Regions from separate parts of the Pradoshia sp. Z4_20 genome, predicted to be linked through region 1. Evidence: riboswitches for the same ligand, from Rfam matches in the RefSeq annotation. Region 1 holds a riboswitch; each other region holds the start of a gene.
The links. Region 1 has a riboswitch for S-adenosylmethionine ahead of AC4BHP_RS04595 (bifunctional homocysteine S-methyltransferase/methylenetetrahydrofolate reductase). Riboswitches for the same ligand answer to the same signal wherever they lie in the genome.

Region 2: linked by a shared signal. The riboswitch ahead of AC4BHP_RS14170 (methionine ABC transporter ATP-binding protein) and the one ahead of AC4BHP_RS04595 (bifunctional homocysteine S-methyltransferase/methylenetetrahydrofolate reductase) in region 1 are both predicted to bind S-adenosylmethionine.
Region 3: linked by a shared signal. The riboswitch ahead of AC4BHP_RS02170 (methionine biosynthesis PLP-dependent protein) and the one ahead of AC4BHP_RS04595 (bifunctional homocysteine S-methyltransferase/methylenetetrahydrofolate reductase) in region 1 are both predicted to bind S-adenosylmethionine.

Annotation. Positions count from the first base shown of each region.
Region 1 is NZ_JBZAJD010000001.1:936,652-941,335, reverse strand. Features, by position in the region: gene metH (methionine synthase) at 1-511, opposite strand, end outside; gene AC4BHP_RS04595 (bifunctional homocysteine S-methyltransferase/methylenetetrahydrofolate reductase) at 508-2,367, opposite strand; SAM riboswitch class I at 2,462-2,563, opposite strand; gene AC4BHP_RS04590 (class I SAM-dependent methyltransferase) at 2,688-3,284, shown strand; gene AC4BHP_RS04585 (hypothetical protein) at 3,494-3,652, opposite strand; gene AC4BHP_RS04580 (NUDIX hydrolase) at 3,995-4,612, opposite strand.
Region 2 is NZ_JBZAJD010000006.1:119,852-124,535, forward strand. Features, by position in the region: gene AC4BHP_RS14160 (MetQ/NlpA family ABC transporter substrate-binding protein) at 1-153, opposite strand, end outside; gene AC4BHP_RS14165 (methionine ABC transporter permease) at 171-821, opposite strand; gene AC4BHP_RS14170 (methionine ABC transporter ATP-binding protein) at 839-1,858, opposite strand; SAM riboswitch class I at 1,981-2,092, opposite strand; gene AC4BHP_RS14175 (YrzE family protein) at 2,322-4,004, shown strand; gene AC4BHP_RS14180 (amino acid ABC transporter substrate-binding protein/permease) at 4,684-4,684, shown strand, end outside.
Region 3 is NZ_JBZAJD010000001.1:445,842-450,525, forward strand. Features, by position in the region: gene AC4BHP_RS02150 (ABC transporter ATP-binding protein) at 1-468, opposite strand, end outside; gene AC4BHP_RS02155 (GntR family transcriptional regulator) at 481-852, opposite strand; gene AC4BHP_RS02160 (patatin-like phospholipase family protein) at 1,058-1,900, shown strand; gene AC4BHP_RS02165 (M42 family metallopeptidase) at 1,948-2,991, opposite strand; SAM riboswitch class I at 3,125-3,229, shown strand; gene AC4BHP_RS02170 (methionine biosynthesis PLP-dependent protein) at 3,413-4,513, shown strand; gene AC4BHP_RS02175 (ABC transporter ATP-binding protein) at 4,656-4,684, shown strand, end outside.

The DNA.
Region 1 (4,684 bases):
TCACATTTAATAAATCCTGCGATGTTTCCAAGAGTAGCAAATCAACTCCCCCATCAAGCAGGCCCTTCGTTTGCTCTTCATATGAATCTGACAATTGTTCAAAAGTGGCTCCGCCTGTTACGGATAAGGTTTTGGTTGTAGGTCCCATTGAGCCTGCGACAAAGCGAGGGCTGTCAGGACTGTCAAATTGTTCAGTTGCTTTTCGAGCCAATTGAGCTGATTCTTTATTCAGCTGATATGCCAGGTGACCAAGATTATATTCATCCAGTACAATTGGAGTTGCCCCGAATGTGTTTGTTTCAATAATATCCGCACCTGCTGCCAAGTACTCTTCATGAATCGATTGGATTACATCCGGGCGGGTTAGCGTTAAATACTCATTACACCCATCGTATTTTTCCCCGCCAAAATCATCCTCTGTTAATTGATGCGCCTGAATCATGGTTCCCATTGCTCCATCTAGAATAACTATTCTTTCAGCCAATAACTCTTTCAATTTTTCTGTTCTCATGATAGATGCACTTCCTTATTTACAACTGATTTCTGTTCTTTGATGTACCGAACCAAATGCCCGCTTAATTCATATTTCATAAAAGGTGTAATAATATAGATACCGTTAAATAGTTCACTTGCCGCGTCCACTAATTCTTTTGAAATGGCAAAGCTTTCGCGAGCACAGGCTTCCTTATCCGTTCCGGCTCTTTCCATCGCCTCTCTAACATGAACCGGCAATGAAATACCTGGCACTTCATTATGTAAAAACTCTGCATTCCGGTGACTCGTTAAAGGCATAATGCCAATAAAAATCGGCTTTGTTATATGCCTGGTTGCCGCGTATACTTCCTCTAATTTTTCAATACTAAACACGGGCTGGGTTAAGAAATAATCAGCTCCAGCCTGAATTTTCTTTTCCATTCGCTGTACAGCTTTATCTATGTACTTTACATTTGGATTAAAGGCAGCTGCGATATCGAAATTCGCCCGGCTACCCAGCGATTTTCCTGAATAGGAGCGCCCCTCATTCAATTGCTTAACCAATGAAATCAGGTCCATTGAAGAAAGATCATATACAGAAGTCGCGCCCGGAAAATCACCAATTTTTGAAGGATCCCCAGTCACCACCAACACCTCTGATAATCCAAGGGAATGCATGCCCATTAAATGAGATTGCAAGCCAATCAGATTATGATCTCGACAAGTTAAGTGAACAAGAGGCACCGTATTTAACTTTGATTGTAAAATCGACGCTACCGCAAGATTGGATATTCTCGGTGACGCCAATGAATTATCCGCAAGTGTAATCGCATCGGCACCCGAATCTAATAGGTAGCGACTTCCTATTAAAAAATCCTCCAGGCCGAACGTCTTTGGCGGGTCCAACTCCACGATAACCGTCGTTTGTTTTTTTGCCTTACCTGAAATTGTATCTGGACCTTTTCGTTTATATTGAATGATTTCATATGATATAGGCTGATGCTTCGGCTTGGCTACAAAATCTTTCACCTTTACAGGATGAAGATCTTCGATTCCTTTACGAATGGCCTGAATATGGGCAGGAGTTGTACCACAGCATCCACCTAGCAGCCGGACCCCCTGCTTCACAAGCTGCCTTGAACTATTAATGAAATAATCCGCTTCTGTCGAATAGACATATCTTCCATCTGATAAATCAGGTAAGCTGGCGTTTGGATAAGCCGCATAATAGGTATCTTCCAATAAAGGTACTTCTTCGTAGGAGCGAATCATATGATATGGACCCATCCGACAATTGATGCCTAACACATCAGCGCCTGTTTTTTTCATAAGAGAAAACGCCTCACTGACATGCATACCATTTTGCAAAAGGCCTGTTTCATGCAGAGAAATATTCGCGATAAGAGGAAGATCACTCATTTTTCTAGCCGACTCTATTACCGTTAATAATTCGTCTAAATCATAATAGGTTTCAAGTAAAATGCCATCCGGCTTTTCTTCCAATAAAGCGGTCAGCTGTTCATCGAAATATCCCTTAATTTCCGTTAGTGTTAATTCTGATTTCCTAAAGCTCCGCAAGCCGCCAATCGTGCCGATGATGAATGTGTTTGGATCAGCCGCATCTTTCGCTATTTTCATTCCGGCTCTATTAATTTGAGAAACTTCCCTTTCGAGACCATAGCGCTTTAATTTATGAAAATTTGCGCCGAATGTATTCGATTGAATCACATCAGCACCAGCCTCAATATAACTTCTATGCATCTTTTTGATCTGATTGGGGTTTGTCAAATTAAGCTCTTCAAAGCAACTATCAATTCCAAATGAATATAAAAGTGTTCCACTCGCCCCATCTGCGACTAGAATTTTTTCATTTAACGTTTCCAGTAGTTTCACTGTCTTTCCCCCTAATTAGTTGGTTAATGTCTCTGATGAGGAAAACAGACTAATAGAAAAGAGCTTTCATCATGAAAGCCCTCTTTCCTAAGGTCTCTCATCTCTCAAGCATTGCTTGCTGGATTTAGCACCTTGGATTACCATCCAGGTTGCTGAGATTTCAACGGGCCAGTCCCTCCATCTCTCTAGATAAGAATATGAAATTATATATTTACTTAATTTACTATAAATTTTCAGTTATTTCAATCTATTTTGATAATTAATCCAAAAGAGTTAACGATTTAGTATTTTGGGTATGTATGGGGTAGGAGTGATGTTAGATGAAGGAAATAATAACGAATCAGTTTAAAAATCCAACTGGTGTCCTCGGAAAGATTGCAGGTAAAATAATGGCCTATGAAAATGAGGAATTATACGAATGGACATTTGATCAATTGACTATTACCCCAAATGACACACTGCTAGAAGTTGGTTTTGGCCCAGGTGAAGGAATGCACATGCTTTTTGAGAAGTACCCTACCATCCAAATAGATGGTGTCGATCCATCAGAAGAAATGGTGAAAAATGCGAGCAAACGAAATCAAGAACAACTCAACCGCAATCAGCTTCGTTTGTTTAATGGAACTGTTCTCGGGATTCCCAATCCAATGGTGTACGATAAAATATTTAGTGTAAATAGCTATCCATTATGGGAAGATCAAGAGGCTTGTATTCAAAAAATACATTCTTTATTAAAAGAAAATGGCAAATTGACTATAACCGTGCAGCCAAGGCAGGAAGAAGCAACCGAAGAACAGGCTCATGCCTTTGCCGAAGAGATTAGAGAGGTGCTAACTAATACAGGCTTTAAGTCTATTAAGGTTCAAACGAAACCACTCAAACCGTGCTTATCTATAAATGTCACAGCCATCAAATAGCCCTTTTTATGAATATTAGAAATTCCACTCAAGCTTAGACACTCTTTCTATCTGACCCTTTTCAACCTATAAAAACCATAAGCTCCTCCATCAGTTTTGATTGAATTTCTATTATTTAGGGTATATTATAAACATATACACATATATTAAAAAACCAGAGAGCTGGATACTCCCTGGTACAACTATAGAGCGAGTGGTATGCAAATAGTTTAGTTCTTAGAGGAACCACCCTTATGCTTTGGTCGGCGCGGGGTGGTTTTTCGTTTGCCCTTTAGCCGAAGATTGGCGAATCGCGTGGCGATGCCAGCAGCAAGGGTCGTAAAAAAGATCATTGCTACATCTTTTGCCAGAGCTATTAGAAAATCCATAAGTATATCACCTCCCTTCTCCTTTATATAAGGAAAAGAAGGTGCATACCACCCGCACCAAGTAGTTGTATGAAAATTATACCATATATGTTATTGATAACATAATGACTCTGGTTGTCTTTTCAAGGTAATTGAATATCCATATCTCTTGCTACTTAATCTCTTTTATTTTCTTTTGTTGTCGCCGTTATCCAACTAGTATTTCTCCTATTAAATCGATTTTTATCAATTCCTATATTCTTATGAAAATTCATTTCCGTTATCCTGAACCTCTTCTGCCATACGAAATTCAACACAAAAAGGCATTAATCCTTTTCGAATAAATACCAATAAATGGAATAGTTAATCAAAATAAACAGGTTCCTGTGGATTATATAAATGCTTAAACGCTAATTCAATTTGCGATACAGTATTCCTGGCTAGCGATAAAGATGGCAGTTCATTTTCCGCAAAAAATTCAACTGCATTTGTTTCGATACCCTCTTGTGGTTTCCCGCCTATGATTTCACATTGGATAAATATTTTATAGACGTGATAAAGGGATGGTGGATGAGGATGACATTTTTTATCGAGAACAGCTATTATTTTTTTCGCTTTAACATCAAAACCTGATTCCTCTTTTACTTCCTTAACCACAACTTCACCCGGAGTTAATCCAATATCACCCCAGCCTCCTGGTAATGACCAATCTCCATCATGATTTTCTCTCACCATTAAAATTTTATTTTCTCTAAATACAACAGCTCTAATATCAACTTTTGGTGTTGCATACCCTGTTTCATTTGCAAAAAGTTCTTTTATTGTTTTATTTTCCAGATTTGTATGCTGAGTCAATATTTCAACACTTATATTTCTTATCATCTCAAATCTTTCTAAGTCATACACATCTTTAGAATAGGTTAGTCCTGCCTGGGCAATGGATTGAAGCTGTTTAGCCCATTCTAGCCATTTAGGTTCCAATCTTATTCACCACCATTGGATTATCAATTAATATTACCTTAAAAATTATATTTCTCTCTTTCAGCTATCCTT
Region 2 (4,684 bases), on a different contig from region 1:
AGCAATATAATCCCATATTCTTGTGTCTCCGCTGCTTACTCCAACCTTAATGGTAGAGCTGCCCTCTTTTGCACTGCCTTTCGAATCGCTTCCACATGCTGCTGTTACGACAGTAAATGCAATTATTAAAATAGTAAGAAAAAGTTTTTTCATTTTTTCCATCTCCTTCTTTATCGTCTTCTTATTTTTCTAGCCAGCGTATTACCTATGGATTGTAAAAGCTGTACAATGATTACCAGTGCCGCAACGGTTACAATCATGGTGTTAGTGTCAAACCTCTGATAACCATAGGTGAGGGCAAGATCTCCAACTCCTCCAGCTCCTACTGCCCCTGCCATTGCTGAGGCTCCAACCAGCCCAATAGTTGCTGTTGTAAAGGTTAAAACAAGAGAGCTAAGTCCCTCTGGTATTAAAAACCGAAAAATGATCTGCCATTCAGTCGCGCCCATTGACTGAGCTGCTTCAATAATTCCCTTATCAACTTCCAATAATGAATTTTCAACCAATCTGGCAATATAAGGACCTGCATAAAATACAAGCGGTACAATGGCGGCATTCGTTCCAATCGCCGATCCAACAACCAATCGTGTAAATGGAATCAAAGCCACCAATAAAATAATGAAGGGAACCGAGCGTAAAATATTAATGATTGGGTTCAATATATTAAACACCCACTTATTCTCCAGAATGTGACCCTTTCTCGTTATGACGAGTAAAATCCCTAAAGGCAATCCAATCACGGCCGCGAATAGTAAGGAGAAGAAAACCATATAGAGTGTGTCACTGAATCCAATCAGTAACTGTTCAAGTGTAATTTCCATTCCTAAAAACTGTTCATTCATGATAGCTTAACCTCCTGCAAGAGCACATCCTCACTCTCTATGTATTGGATCGCCTTCTTTATTTCTTCTGTTTCACCGATGACCTCAACGATTAAATTCCCAAAAGGGGTTTCCTGTATTTCAGAAATATTGGCAGAAAGAACACTTAAATGGACATCAAAACTTTTCGCCACTGTTGAAAGTAGATGCTTGCCAGACGAAGATCCCAAAAAATTAAGTTTCCAAACTGCTGGTTTATTCTCCTTTAAGGATTTCAAAAAGCTCTGCGGAATCTCGTCGTGAATGACTGTTCTAACAAACCGCTTGGCAACCTCAGTGGTTGGCTTGGAAAAAATATCAAGAACAGGACCCTGCTCAACAACCCTCCCATTTTCCATGACAGCGACCTTATTGCATATCTCTTTAATCACCGACATTTCATGTGTAATAAGCAAAATTGTTATATTGTATTCTCGGTTTATTTTTTTCAATAGCTCTAAAACATCCCTGGTCGTCTGCGGATCCAATGCCGATGTAGCTTCGTCACATAGCAGGATAGATGGATTCGTGGCCAGAGCTCTCGCAATTCCAACCCTCTGCTTCTGTCCCCCTGACAATTCATCCGGGTAACTTCGACCCTTAGCTGATAACCCCACGAACTCCAGTAATTCTCGAACTCTATTTTGAATCGTTTCTTTACGAACGCCGGATAGTATCAATGGAATCGCTACATTATCAAATACCGTCTTAGATTGAAGTAAATTGAAATGTTGAAAGATCATCCCGATTTTCTTTTTCTCTGCCCTTAATTCCTTTGCTTTGAGACTGGCAAACGATTTACCATTCACAAGGACCTCCCCCTCAGTAGGCCGTTCAAGCATATTAACTAAACGCAAAAGTGTACTTTTCCCGGCCCCGCTGTATCCTACCACTCCAAAAATATCCCCTTTTTCAACCGTTAAATGAACGCCTCTCAGAGCATCTACGCTTTGACCATTTGCTTGATATGACTTTTTTATGTTTCGAAACTCAATCATGTTCTCTCCTCCAGGCCTAAAAAATTCGAAATGCAAAAAGCCCCTTCTGTCATTAGACAGAAGAGGCTTTGTATGAACATATACATAAAAAGACAAGTAGAAATATGTTCGCTTAAAGCTTCCTCTTATCTCTCAAACAGATGTTTGTTGGAATTAGCACAGTATTTTTACCATAGTAAAAATCCGCTGCCGAAGTATCATAGGGCCAAATCCCTCCACTTCTCTCGATAAGAATCGCTTGCTATTCAATTAAATTTGATGTTTCCAACTATATCCTATCTTGTTTAGCAATGTCAATAATAATTTATAATATTTAAAATATTTTTGATTTATAATAAAGAATATCCTAAATCAAGTTACAGCAACTAAAATTCATGAATATTTCCAATTCATGAATCATTTTGGCCAGTTATTCGTATAGGATATTAAGGTAAATTATAGAAAAAATAAGGAGGGGTACTTTGTGGGAAATATCTTCATCTATTCCATTATCATTGGGATTATATCGGCACTTATTCTTGTGCCATTCAAAAATAATGAAAAATTACGTATCCATATGAAGGGGAAAACAAAACTGCTTGTTTTTGTCAGCTTAGCTGCATTAATCACGATTGGAGCATTTTTATTTTATTACTTCACCCTATTGGATCAAACTATCTCTTCTCTTTGGATTTTTGTCATCATACTAACCTTGCTGGGTTCAATGCTTGCTACGGGTATGGAGAGAACCATTAAGGGTATTTTATTTGCAGGTAGTTTGCTTGTCGGTCTCTATTTTTTAACGGCATTTCTGTTCAATGCCGATGAAAAGTATACTATAGCTAAAATGGACATCAAAGAAGAAATTCAAACATTTGATGAAAATAAAAAGCCGGCCAGCGTGCCTCCTCAATACGCGCGCAATAAAATGAAAAAAGCATTTGGCCAGGTACCAAATACGAGCTACTACGAATTAGGGAATTTACAAATCCAAAAAGTAGATGGTGAGTATGTTTATATTGCTCCAGTCGAATTTTCAGGATTCTTCAAATGGCTGAAAGGGAAAGAAACTCCTGGTTACTTTATATTGAGTGCTACAGATTCATCAGCCAACCCAAAATTTGTTGATGCAGAAATGATCTACACTCCTTCTGCATTCTTCAATAAAGAAACAGAGCGCCGTATTCGTCTACAGTATCCATCCTACATATTCTATGGGGATTCACAGCTTGAAGTAGATGATAATGGCGCGCCATTTTATATTCGCTCTTATGGTGATTTTGTCTCTGCCAGAAATGGCTTTAAGGTAAAAGGTGTTGTGGTGATGGATGCCAAAACTGGGAAGTCCAACTCTTATTCCCTTTCTGAAGCGCCCGAATTTATTGATGGTGCCGTTGCACCAGAAGTCGTCAGTACACAAAACAGCTACTTCGGAAATTATATTCATGGCTATTGGAACAGCCTATTTGGAAAATCAGATGTTAAACTGCCTTCTGATGAGGGTACCGAAGCGAATGTAAGTCCGATCTTTGATGAAAATGGAGATATGTATTATTTCACTGATTTCACGAGTCCTAAAGAAGGCGTCGATTCTATGCTCGGCTATGCGCTCACAAATTCCAGGACAGGTAAAGCTGTCTATTATACAGGTAATATGGAGGAATCCTACATGGATTCACAGGGTGCCCTGCAAATTATCGAGAAGAAGTTTATAGAAAAGAAATGGGAAGGAGAAATGCCCATCATCTATAATTTTTACGGTGAAGCCAGTTGGTTAACAGGAGTCCTGGATTCAAATGGATTCCTACAAAATTATTTCATTGTATCTGCTGCCAATCCTGAAATAACAGCATATGGGTCAACGCCAAATGAAGCCTTAAAGCTATACAAAACAGCACTTCAAAAAGGCGGCGGAACGGTTAACGGCACCTCCACAAGTGTTGAGAAGAAAATCGATGGGAAAGTTATCAGAGTCTATAAAGAAAAATCAGGTGAATATACCGTCGTTTCGTTCCTTCTGGATAATGGACAAAGCTACAATATGTCCTCTGAAAAGGATCCTTTGATCATATATCTGCAGGAAAACGATGAGGTATCTGTAACGTACCTGGATACCGGGGAAAACTTTTTACCTGTTAACGGTATTACAATTAAGAATTTACAATAATATATACTGAAGAAAATAGATCATCCTCACTCGAGGATTGATCTATTTTTTAACAACTGGACTAATTTTATTACCCATATTTAAATTATTGTTAAATATATAGTTAGAATCGTGTTGAATAGGGTAAATAAAATTAGTCATAAATACTCATAATAGGTAGTGTTTACATTATTAAGAGGAGGGCTTTGGAGTTAAATTCTATAGATCAATACCCATACTGGATGTAGTTCCAAAAGAATTAGAGCACAAATGGAAATATACTTTAGAATTCATTCTTCAGAACTAAAATTTGCTTAAGATACACTTACATGGTTAAAGCATTCTCAGCTGTTTTCCATACATAATCAGTATTAATATGTGAGTTAGATTATTTTCACATAACATTTAGGAAGTACTTTCCATTTACAAATCTCTATATATTTTATTAGATTAAATACGTATAATACTGCTCTTTTTTTATTTCTCCACCCTTTATTACATCTTTTTCTTCACAACAAATAAATGGAAATCTTATAGTAATCTAATATTATTTGGTAAGTATTGATTGCCAAAAAACCGTATCTTTATATATACTCATAGAGATACATACATTCTGTTATAAGATTAAAACATCCCTTTTAACCCGCCCCAATTGGATATAGAGGGTTTTTAAACGTTACTTATATGAAGGAGGTTCACAA
Region 3 (4,684 bases), 490 kb from region 1:
ATCGATACCGGAGAATGGTTCATCCATAAGAACATAATCAACATCCAGAGCCAATCCCAATAACAAATTCACTTTCGCGGTATTTCCTTTAGATAATGTTGAAATCCGTATGTTTTCATCCAATTTGAAAAAGCTCAATAATTCATCGGCGCGATCTTGGTTCCAACTCTCATAAAAATCATTCATAAAATCCATTGCCTGCATAATGGTGAAGTTCGAAAGCATCGTGAACGTATCTGGAATAAATGTGATTTTCTCATACGTATCCTTCGTTCTTTTAGTTCCGTTTATAAGAATTTCTCCACCATCAATAGGAGTAAGGCCCATGATGGATTTCATAATCGTTGTTTTACCTACACCGTTTATACCGATTAAACACGTGATTTCCCCTTTGTTGGCTGTGAATGATACATCATCCAATACGTTTTTTCTTCCAAATTTTTTCGTTACATTTTTTACTTCTAACATGAAATCCCCTCCTTACTCTTGTTCCGCATTATATTTTTCTTTGACAATACTCAACAGTTCATCTACTGGTAATTGAATCGGTTTAATTGCCTGAACAAAGGTATCAACGGCTTCAACAATGAGTTCCTGACGAACGCTTGACAATATGACCTTGTCGGTTGTGACCCGGCTTGGGAAATTTCTTTCTGTGTGAATCAATCCCTGTTCCTCCATTTCCTTATACGCTTTTTGAGCAGTATTGGGGTTTATTTTTAGAAGATTGGCAAGCTCACGTCGAGAAGGAATCTCCTCTCCGCTTGCAAGCCGACCGGTCGCTATTTGTTCTTTGAAGTAACGGACAACTTGTAAATATACAGGATCCCGGTTATTAAAGATGATGTTCATTAATTCATCTCCTATGGCTTTTTAACCAATTATTAGTGTGTGTACTATGTAGTTCATACACTTGATATGTGTACTATACAGTTAATACACTAAAACTGTCAATAGGATAGTAAAAAATTCCCTGAAATAGTTTTAAAACGTGTAATTATTTAAGAAGGGTCATGGCAAAATAATAAGGATTCTCTGGGGAAGGAGTTTACTTGTTATGCATAATACAGGCCTGGTTCTAGAGGGTGGCGGAATGAGAGGGCTATATACAGCTGGAGTTCTGAGGTATTTGATGGAACAGGATATATATGTGCCATATACAATTGGTGTTTCAGCTGGTGCATGTAATGGCTCTTCTTATATTGCACGGCAAATAGACCGTAATTATGCGGCGAATATCGATTATGTCTCACACCCGGAATACCTATCCTATAAACGTTTTCTGAAGAAACGTGAATTATTTGGAATGGACTTTATTTTTGATAAAATTCCAAATGAACTGGTCCCATTTGATATAAAGGCTTTTTGTGAAGCAAAGGAACAGTTTGTCGTGGGTGTTACAGATTGCGTAACAGGCGAACCTGTATACTATAGAAAAGAGCACCTAATAAAAGATATTACAACGATTCTGCGCGCATCCAGTTCGATTCCTTTTTTTGCTCCGGAAATCTCTTATGATGGAAGAATGCTGCTGGATGGCGGTGTTGCCGATCCAATACCGATACAAAAATCTCAAGCAGACGGGAATACGAAAAATATCGTTGTGCTTACTGGGAATAAAGGCTATATGAAAGCATCGTCGCTTGATTGGCTTGGAAAAAGAAAATATAAGAACTATCAAGGGCTGCTAAAGGCTCTTCGCAAACGGCATATCGTTTACAATGACACGATCCGCTATTTGGAGGAACAAGAAGAAAAGGGACTTGTCGTCATTATTCGTCCATTAGTGAAATCAGATGTCAGCCGTGTTGAGCGTAACCCTAAAAAGCTGAAAAAGCTGTACAATCAAGGATATGCTGAAGCCAAGGCTGCTTATGGAAAAATCAAACGGTTATTATAATAAAAACCCATCACTTAAATGGTGATGGGTTAACGTTTAGTATGAAATTAGGCTAATTCTGATTGTAAGTAATTCCAGATTAACTGGGCAGTATATTCAATAGAGCTGATATGGGTTCTTTCAAAAGCATGTGAAGCATCAATGCCGGGTCCAATTAATCCGTGTATGATATCATAGCCGGCACGGATGGCAGCAGAAGCATCAGATCCGTAAAAAGGATATATATCTACACGGTAATCAATCTTGTGTTGCTTTGCCAATTCGACTAAATGCTGACGCAGGCCATAATGATAGGGTCCGCTAGAATCTTTTGCACAAATGGAAACACTGTATTCATCCGTAGATTGTCCTTCTCCAATTGCTCCCATATCTACAGCCAGGTATTCAACAGTTTCAGCAGGAATGTTGGAGTTTCCGCCATAGCCTATTTCTTCATTATTTGAAATTAAGAAGTGGGTCGTATAGGGGAGAGTGATGCCTTCTTCTTTTAACTGTTTAATGATATACATCAGTATGCCGACACTCGCTTTATCATCTAAATGACGGGATTTAATAAATCCATTGTCTGTCAGTTCAACACGGGGCTCGAAGGAAACAAAATCACCTACAGAAATACCTAGACCTTCTGTATCCGTCTTGCTTTTTGTCACAGCATCAATTCGAACTTCAATCGTTGCATCCTCGCGTTTAATATCTCCCATTTTCTGATAAACATGGACAGAAGTTTGATTTAAAAGAATCGTCCCTGTAAACGTTTTACCTTCAGCTGTATGGATTTTACAATATTCGCCTTCAACAGAATTCCAACGAAATCCGCCGATCATCGATAATTTTAAACGCCCGCTTGGTTTGATTTCTTTCACCATAGCACCTAATGTATCTACATGGGCTGTTAGAAAACGGTGCTTTGAATCATCCTGTCCCTTGATTGTTGCCAATAGGGCACCTTTATTTGTTTTTACTGCAGGTATTCCTTGAGATTGTAAAAACTGTGCTACATGATCAATTACTTCCGTTGTATAGCCGCTCGGACTTGGAATGGATACAAGGTCTTTTATGTACTGGAAAATTTCCTGGCCATTGGCTTTCATGGTTCCGAATCACTCCTTTTTATGTATAGATTTATTATATACCTTTGTTAAAAAGTTGGACAATAAAGGCAGAAATAACTTGCTTTTTTAGCAGTAGGACTGTAAATTTATAGTTAAATAAATATTCTGAAAAATCTTATCAAGAGAGATGGAGGGACAGGCCCTGTGAAGTCTCAGCAACCGCCAATATGGAAAGGTGCTAATTCCTGCAGGAACAATCATTCCTGGCCGATAAGAAGGGACTCACTCTAATGAAAAGTCTTCTTCTTGAAGACTTTTTTCGTTTTTAAGCATATTTTTATTCACTGGGAAAATGAGTGGATGTAAGTAATTCGTAACTTTGATGGCAAATTAGAGCCGGATGAAGGTAAATCAGAGTAACTGTATTTCGGGGATTAATAAAGAGAGAGGGGTCATACATATGACAACAGTTAAAATCGAAACACTCTTAGCTCAAATAGGCAATCGAAGTGAAACACAAACAGGTACTGTTAATCCGCCAGTTTATTTTTCCACAGCCTATCGCCATAACGGAATAGGGGAATCAACAGGGTTTGATTACATAAGAACAGGAAACCCAACCAGAAAATTATTAGAGGAAGCAATTGCCGAGCTAGAGGGTGGTAAACAGGGATTTGCCTTTAGTTCAGGTATGGCTGCCATTCACTCATTGCTATGTTTATTTTCTCCAGGTGATGAAATAGCCGTCTCTGCCGATCTGTATGGAGGGACATATCGGTTATTTGAGCAAATATGGAAGACGTATGGCATCAAGTTTAACTATTGCCATACATATGAAGATTTCGCTGAATCCATTACGGAAAATACGAAGGCCTTCTTTATAGAAACACCGACAAATCCGCTTATGCAGGAAATGGATATTAAAGAAATTGCTCAACTGACCCAATCTAACAATCTACTGCTCCTTGTGGATAATACGTTTTATACACCCATTTTGCAAAGACCGATTGAGCAGGGAGCAGATATCGTTGTCCACAGTGCCACCAAATATTTAGCAGGACATAATGATGTATTGGCTGGATTAATTGTCTCAAAGAGTAAAGAGGTTGGTGCGCGCCTAGAAGAATATCAAAATGCAACAGGCGCTGTACTGCCGCCATTTGACTCCTGGCTTGTGATGAGGGGAATGAAAACATTGAGCCTAAGGATGAGGCAGCATGAGGAAAATGCTAAGATAATCAGCCGATTTTTAAGAGAAAGAGAAGAAGTGACAGATGTCCTTTATCCTGGTAAAGGGGGGATGATATCGTTCCGGCTGAAATCAGAGGAATGGATCAATCCATTTTTAAAAAGCCTTCGCATCATATCTTTTGCTGAAAGTCTGGGTGGAGTAGAAAGTTTAATGACGTACCCTGCTACACAAACACATGCGGATATCCCTGAGGAAGTGCGTACACAAAATGGAGTCTGTAATTGTTTGCTGCGCTATTCTGTTGGGATAGAGCATGCGAATGATTTGATTGATGATCTTATTCAAGCTTTTGAATCATTATCGGTTTAGGTTATTAGAAATTTGAACTTTACAGGCATTTAGGTGCATCATGAAGGATTCCAGAAGTAATACCTAAAAAGGATAAATTAGAAAATTATGCAAATTAACGACCCGTTTTGATATACTATACCAAAATGGGTCTTTGGGGAGAATGAAAATGGCTGAACTGGTGATTTCTAT